Regions from separate parts of the Selenomonas sp. genome, predicted to be linked through region 1. Evidence: riboswitches for the same ligand, from Rfam matches in the RefSeq annotation. Region 1 holds a riboswitch; the other holds the start of a gene.
The links. A riboswitch is a leader RNA that binds a small molecule or an ion and turns the genes downstream of it on or off. The one in region 1 is predicted to bind cobalamin.
Positions count from the first base shown of each region.

Region 2: another riboswitch for cobalamin. It lies ahead of ACO5Z0_RS07050 (TonB-dependent receptor plug domain-containing protein); the one in region 1 lies ahead of nikB (nickel ABC transporter permease).

Region 1 is NZ_DBHIUY010000011.1:54,148-57,565, reverse strand. It holds gene folE2 (GTP cyclohydrolase FolE2) at 1-409, shown strand, start outside; gene ACO5Z0_RS10100 (lysylphosphatidylglycerol synthase transmembrane domain-containing protein) at 446-1,447, shown strand; cobalamin riboswitch at 1,565-1,814, shown strand; gene nikB (nickel ABC transporter permease) at 2,052-2,993, shown strand; gene nikC (nickel transporter permease) at 2,993-3,418, shown strand, end outside.
Region 2 is NZ_DBHIUY010000006.1:133,524-136,941, reverse strand. It holds gene ACO5Z0_RS07060 (hypothetical protein) at 1-205, opposite strand, end outside; gene ACO5Z0_RS07055 (TIM barrel protein) at 407-1,381, shown strand; cobalamin riboswitch at 1,501-1,702, shown strand; gene ACO5Z0_RS07050 (TonB-dependent receptor plug domain-containing protein) at 1,931-3,418, shown strand, end outside.

The DNA of each region.
Region 1 (3,418 bases):
CACGGTTCCGGCAACCTCTCTTTGTCCATGCAGCAAGGCGATCGCAAATTATGGCGCACACAATCAGCGGAGCCTTTTGCAGACTGTCGTCGAGTTCCGACCGTCCGCTCCCTGTATTTTTATCGAGGATCTTGCCGCTCTCATGGAAGCGCAGGCATCATGCCCGATCTATCCGCTCTTGAAGCGTGAAGATGAAAAGTATGTAACGGAAAAAGCATACGAGCAGCCGAAATTTGTTGAGGACATCCTACGCGATGTCGTGCTTGCATTGCGGTCGCTGCCCGAGATTTTTTGGTTCTCCATCGCCTGTGAAAATTTTGAATCCATTCATAACCACAGCGCCTACGCCAGTCATGAGGAATATGTGGGGGATGCGATGCAGATCTCCTGCAAAACACAAAAGATCTGAAGCTGCTGCGGCGAGATTCCTGAGAGGAGGTGTCCGGTGAAAGTGTTCTTCAAGCGTTTTGTCATACCGCTGCTGCTTGTTTTTATCATCTCGGGCGCCGTCATCTACTCGACGGTCGATATTCATACGCTGACAAATCTTACCGCGTTTCAGCCGTGGTCCATCGTCCTTGCGCTTTTTTGTGTGAGTTTGGGACTCACGCTTGACGGCACGCGCCTCATGCACCTCGTGAAAATTTCGGGTGAACATATCACTCTGGGGCAGGCGGTGCAGGTGGTGTTCGGCAACTATTTCCTTGCGCTTTTGACGCCGGGGGCGACGGGCGGCGCCGTGGCGCAGCTCATGTTTCTGCGCCATGCAGGCGTGCCGGCGGGAAAGGCGACAGTTCTCGTCATCGTGCGAACCTTGGTGTCGATCCTCTTTCTCATCTGTTGTATGCCGCTGATCTTTCTGCATGATGCGGGAATCTTGCCCGGCGTGGACAATCATACGCTCATGCTGATCTCCGTCACTGCCTTCGTCGTCATCGTGCTCATCGTGCTTGCTTTCCGCGCAAATGCGCTCGACTACATCGTTTTGCGTCTGACAAAGCGTATGCGCGCAAAGCGGGGCAAGAAGCTCTTGGCATTTTACCGCGATCTCAAGACAGGCGTGCATCTCCTCGCTTCATCACCAAAAAGTATGGTGCGCATCTTCTTTGAGTCGGGGCTGAGTCTTATGTTCATCTATGCCATCGTTCCGTGTCTGCTCTTGGGTCTTGGCGTGACAGAGGCGGATTGGTACACGGTCATGGGGCGTATGATCTTCCTCAACATGCTGCTTTATTTCACGCCGACGCCGGGCGGTTCCGGCGTAGCAGAGGGCGGCTTCGTCTTGCTTTTCGCCGATTCTGTGCCCGCAGGCACCGTCGGCGTCCTCGCTGTTTGCTGGCGGCTGATCGCCGAATATATTCCGTTTTTCATCGGTTTTTATTATACGATCAAGGTCTTTGGCAAGAATTTCCTGCACCGCCAGATAGATGATTCAGTCGAGGGGTAGGGGGATTGGTCTATATTTACACATGAGGAAATATTTCCCTTATATAAGACCGTCCCTTTATGCTTGCTATATTAGGGGTTTTGTTATATAATCATTAGTAGAAGTTGTCTGTTAAAATTTCATACATACGTCATAAGTGTCGCCGATTTATATTGGCGAGCGATGAGAGGAAAATGGGTGAGATGCCCATGCTGTCCCGCAGCTGTAATCGGGGAATTTGTTTCCAAGGGAAACGTTGAAATCGCTGTTTCTTATGAAAGTGCTGAATGATCAGCGCTTCCTGAAATGTCACTGGGAGAAATCCTGGGAAGACGGAAACAAACGATGATCCGAGAGCCAGAAAGCCTGCTTATGATAAGATTCATTGTTTGACTTACGAGAGATAGGGAGATGAATGCCGAGGTGTGTTTCCTATGTGGAGATATGCCGCTGGTATTCTACGCTTTGCAAGAAGTACCGCACGTCTTGTCGTCAGTTGACAGACGTGCGGTTTTCTTATGGAAACGCCGCAAGATCTGCGTTTCTGAATAAAAATCCTTCGCTGAGATTTCGGGAGGATTTTGCAGGAGTAATTTTTGATTTTGTAAGGAGATGAGGTATTGCATTGAAAGGAAAAGAATTGATACGCCGCCTGTGTCAGATGCTCATCACGCTCTTCGGCGTGAGCTTTCTGACATTCAGCCTGACGTATCTCTCGCCGGGCGATCCTGCGGAAATGCTCTTGGAGGTCGGCGATTCCGTCGTGTCACAGGAAACGATTGACGCGACGCGAAAGGAACTCGGCTTGGATCAGCCGTTTCTCGTGCAGTATGGGAGATGGCTGGGCGGCGTGCTGCACGGCGACATGGGACGCTCATATTCGGCGAAGATCCCCGTGTTCGACAAGCTCATGCAGTGCCTGCCGGGCACGCTGGCGCTCGCCGTAGCTGCGACTGCCATGACGGTCTTGATCTCCCTGCCGTTGGGCATCGTCGCAGCCCTTTACCGCAACCGCTGGATTGACTATGTGATCCGCGTGCTGTCGTTCTTCGGCGTCTCGATGCCGGGCTTTTGGATTGGGCTTGTGCTGCTTTACATCTTTGGACTGAAGCTGCACATCTTTCCGATTGCGGGCGGCGATGTTACGCTGCGCGGCATCGTGCTTCCTGCCTTCACACTTGCCATCGTGATGTCGGCGAAGTATACGCGGCAGGTGCGCACGGCTGTCCTCGAAGAGCTGGGACAGGACTATGTGATCGGCGCGAAGGCGCGCGGTCTTTCCATGCAGCGCATCCTTTGGCGTCATGTGCTGCCGAACGCCTGCCTGCCGCTCGTGACGCTCTTGGGGCTTGCTGTCGGCTGGCTCTTGGGCGGCGTAGCCGTCATCGAGATGGTATTCTCGTGGCCGGGACTCGGCAAGATGGCCGTCCATGCGATCGAGATGCGCGACTATCCGCTGGTGCAGGGGTTCGTGCTGTGGATCGCCATACTCTACATGCTCATCAACCTTCTCGTCGATATTTCTTACGCGCAGCTTGATCCGCGCTTGAAGAGAGGGGGACGCTGATGGCAAAGGACAGGAAACTTTTCTATCTTTATTCAGTCTTGGTCGTTCTGCTCATTTTGGCAGCGGTCGTCGCGCCGTATCTGGCGCCGTATGACCCGTATACGTCCTCGATGCAGATGTCGCTTCTGCCGCCGTCCGCAGAGCATCTCTTTGGCACGGACAAGCTCGGCAGGGATTCTTTCACGCGCATCCTTTACGGCATGAGGATTTCCATCGCTATGGCGCTCGGCATCGTCTTCATCATGTCCGTCGTCGGCACGCTCGTCGGCATCATTGCCGGCTTTGTCGGCGGCAAGGTCGACACCTTGCTCATGCGCTTCACGGACATGGTGCTGGCTTTCCCGGGCATTGTGCTCGCCATCGCCATCGCCGGTATGCTCGGCGGCAGCATCGCGAACACAATCTTGGCGCTTTCCGCCGTCGGC
Region 2 (3,418 bases), on a different contig from region 1:
AGAGGGAAGTTTGAACTGGAAGTTGTAAAATAAATGGACGCAAAAAGTTCCATTTGGGAATCCGTTCAGTAAAACTTGAGTTGAAAGCCAAAAGCAACTGAAAGAAAGGAACCAAAATGGAACCGATTTCAGCGCGCTGAAACCAAGAGATCTGAAAGGGATCGAAGATTGGGTTAACAACTATCTGCGCAAAATCTTCGGTCATAAAACTGTAAATGATATGTATGCTGCGGCTGCATAAGCTACCAAAGTTTGGCAGAACGATGCGACAGTGAACTTGCAATCTTCTCGGAGCCTTTTCGTTCCATCCGCTTGCTTGACGGTGGATATTCGGCTATGATAGACTAAAACAGTATGTTTTTCAAAATGTAGAAACTTTTTAGACGATAATGGATTAGGGGATTTTATGCTGGAACTGGTGAATATATCGAATGCAGGGTGCGATATAGAGAACTTGCTGCAAAATAAAACGGAAGCTCTCCATGAATTCATTGAGCGATACAGACTCGACGGCATCGAGTTCATGCTTTGTGCGCCGTGGGATCGGACGATGTATCCGCCTGCGTATATCAAGGGCGTACATCTCCTTTTCTGGCCGTCGTGGCTGGATTTTTGGCGTGGGGATAAAGCTGCGCTCCTTGCAGAGTTCGGCACGGAGGAAAATATCCGCGCCTACTACGGCTCTCTTGATGTTGATGACTGGGTGGAAGGCTGGAAAAAGAATCTGCGCCAAGCGGCGACTTGTCGGCCGCAGTACCTCGTCTTTCATGTCGCGCACAATGTGACATCGGAGATGTATACGCGCGAATTCTCTCATACCGATGAGGAAGTCGTCGAAGGGACGATCGAGCTGGTCAACGAGATCGCAGCTGAGATACCGCAGGGCGTGCGTCTGCTCTTTGAAAATCTCTGGTGGCCGGGGCTGACCTTTCAAAAGCCGCAGCTCGCAAGTGCCCTTTTGGAGCGCGTTTCCTATGCGGATACGGGCTTCATGCTCGACGTCGGGCATCTGATGAATACGAATGTGGCGCTTACGAGTGAAGAAGACGGCGCGCGCTATGTGAAGGAGACATATCGAAATCTTGGCGAACTGGGCAAGCGCGTTTATGGCGTGCATCTTCATCAATCGCTTTCGGGCAGCTATACGAAGCGCATGATGCGTGAACATGCGGGAGAGCATCGCAGCCTGCCTTGGCAGGAAGCTATGGAATACGTCCTGCAAGTCGATCGCCATCAGCCGTTTCAGACGAATGCGGCGCGGCGCATCATCGACCTCATCAAACCGGATTACCTCGTACACGAATTCATACAGCGCTCGCGCACCGATTGGGAAGAAAAGCTGCAGATACAGCAAAAAGCTCTGCGGAGTACGATTTCATAGAGATTGAATGTGTCGGTGGTTCCTTAAAGATCAGAGGTGCATACATTCATAGATTCTGATATTCCTACTTGACAAGAGCATCGTTCAATGCTACGCTATCTTTCGGAAACCAGCAAAATTTCATACAGCTTGGATCAGGTGTCGCAAGACTTAATAGGGAATACGGTATATGCCGGAGCGGTCCCGCCACTGTAGCAGCGAGCCGGTCTGCACGAGAAAATCTTTGTGTTTCTTGAGATGTCACTGAGGAATCGATCCTTGGGAAGGCGCAGACAGGTGATGAACTGGAGCCAGGAGAACTGCCTGATCGACAATCACCATTTGACCTGCGAGTGATGGGAAGGGGATTTTCGGCAGCGCATTTGCCTTTGGGTAAAGTGGCTTTTGCGGTGCCTTTGTGATAAGAGTACGCCCTTTCTGCGATGCAGGGAGGGCTTTTTTGTATGGAAATGTGAATGGGTGCCGTTCTCGGTATTTATCCGTCGATGAAGTAAGGGCGGCGGCTGAATATAAATTTGTCTGCGGGCAGAATTTTAGGAGGAGATTGAAATGGGAAGAACAGGGTCGAGGAAGAAACTCGGCGCGACGGTGGCGGCGGCGCTTACGTTCGCTGCTTTGTATCCTGCGGGGGGGCAAGTGTTTGCCGCAGAAGCGGAGTCGACGCAGGATGCCGTATCGGAGCATTCGCTCGACGAGACGGTCGTCACGGCGACGCGCACGCCGGTACAGGAGCTCAAGGCGAATGCAAATATCACGGTCATCACGGGAAAGGATATCGAAAAGCGCCACTATACGGATCTGACGCAGGCTCTGCGCGATGTCCCGGGCGTTACGGTCAATCAGTATGCGCCGGCAGGGTATAATAACAGCACAAAGTTCTATATCAATGGCTCGGAAGATGTTGTTGTTCTCATTGATGGTGTGAAGCAGAATTATGCAGGTGGCTTTGCGGCGTCACTGGCATCGGCGATGAAAGATCTCAGCGGTATCGATCGCATCGAGGTGCTGCGTGGCTCGGCATCAACGCTTTACGGCTCGGATGCCAAGGGCGGCGTCATCAACATCATCACGAAGAAGGCGAAGAATGCGAAAGCGACGGTTGAGGCGGCTTATGGCAGCTTCGGCAAGCAGCTCTATAGCGTTGCTTACGAGGGCAGCGAGAACGGTCTTGATTGGCGGCTCAAGTATCAGAAGGACAAGAGCAACGACTTCAAAGACGGGCATGGCAATGAAGTTCCTTCAGGACTCGACGCCGATTCCATCAACATCCACCTCGGCAAAGATCTCAGCAAGGCTTCATACCTTGTGCTCAACCTGCGCAGTTACAAGGATGGAGACCGCTATCAAGCGCTGTATGAAAAGCAGCAGGGATTGAGACAGAATCGAGGACGCTACGATCATTTTGATGTAGACTTGATCTGGAATGCGAAGATTGACGATACCTCGAAGAATCAGATGGTCCTTTCCCGCAGCCGCTATAATTATAATATCTTCACCTATGGTACATGGACGCCGTTAGGCGCAAGCTACGAGATGGACGTCTACAGCTGGAAGTTCAGTGACCAGTATGATAAGCGTCTCGGCGATCATCTCCTGACAACCGGCGTGGATTTCACGTATGACGATACGTCGATTTGGAACAGAGGAAGAGTGAGCATTGACGGGAGATCCCTCGTGAATCGTTCCGTCTATCTGCAAGATCAGTGGAACATCACGCCTGCACTCAAGCTCATCGGCGGCATTCGCTACGACAGCAATTCGGCTTTCGGCAGCCATACAAGTCCGAGCGTGAGCCTCGGCTATGATATTACGCCTAGAACTCATGCCTATGTAGCCTATACCGAGTATTTCCTGACCCCAACACCGAATCAACTCTATGCACCGACATATGGCAATCCGAACCTCAAGCCCGAGTCCGGCGATACGCGGGAGATCGGTATTGCGCATGATTTTGGCAAAGGACTGAATGTTGCAGCGCACTACTATTGGCGTCATTCCAAGGATCGCATCGGCTATCATCCCGTGACATATGTAAAT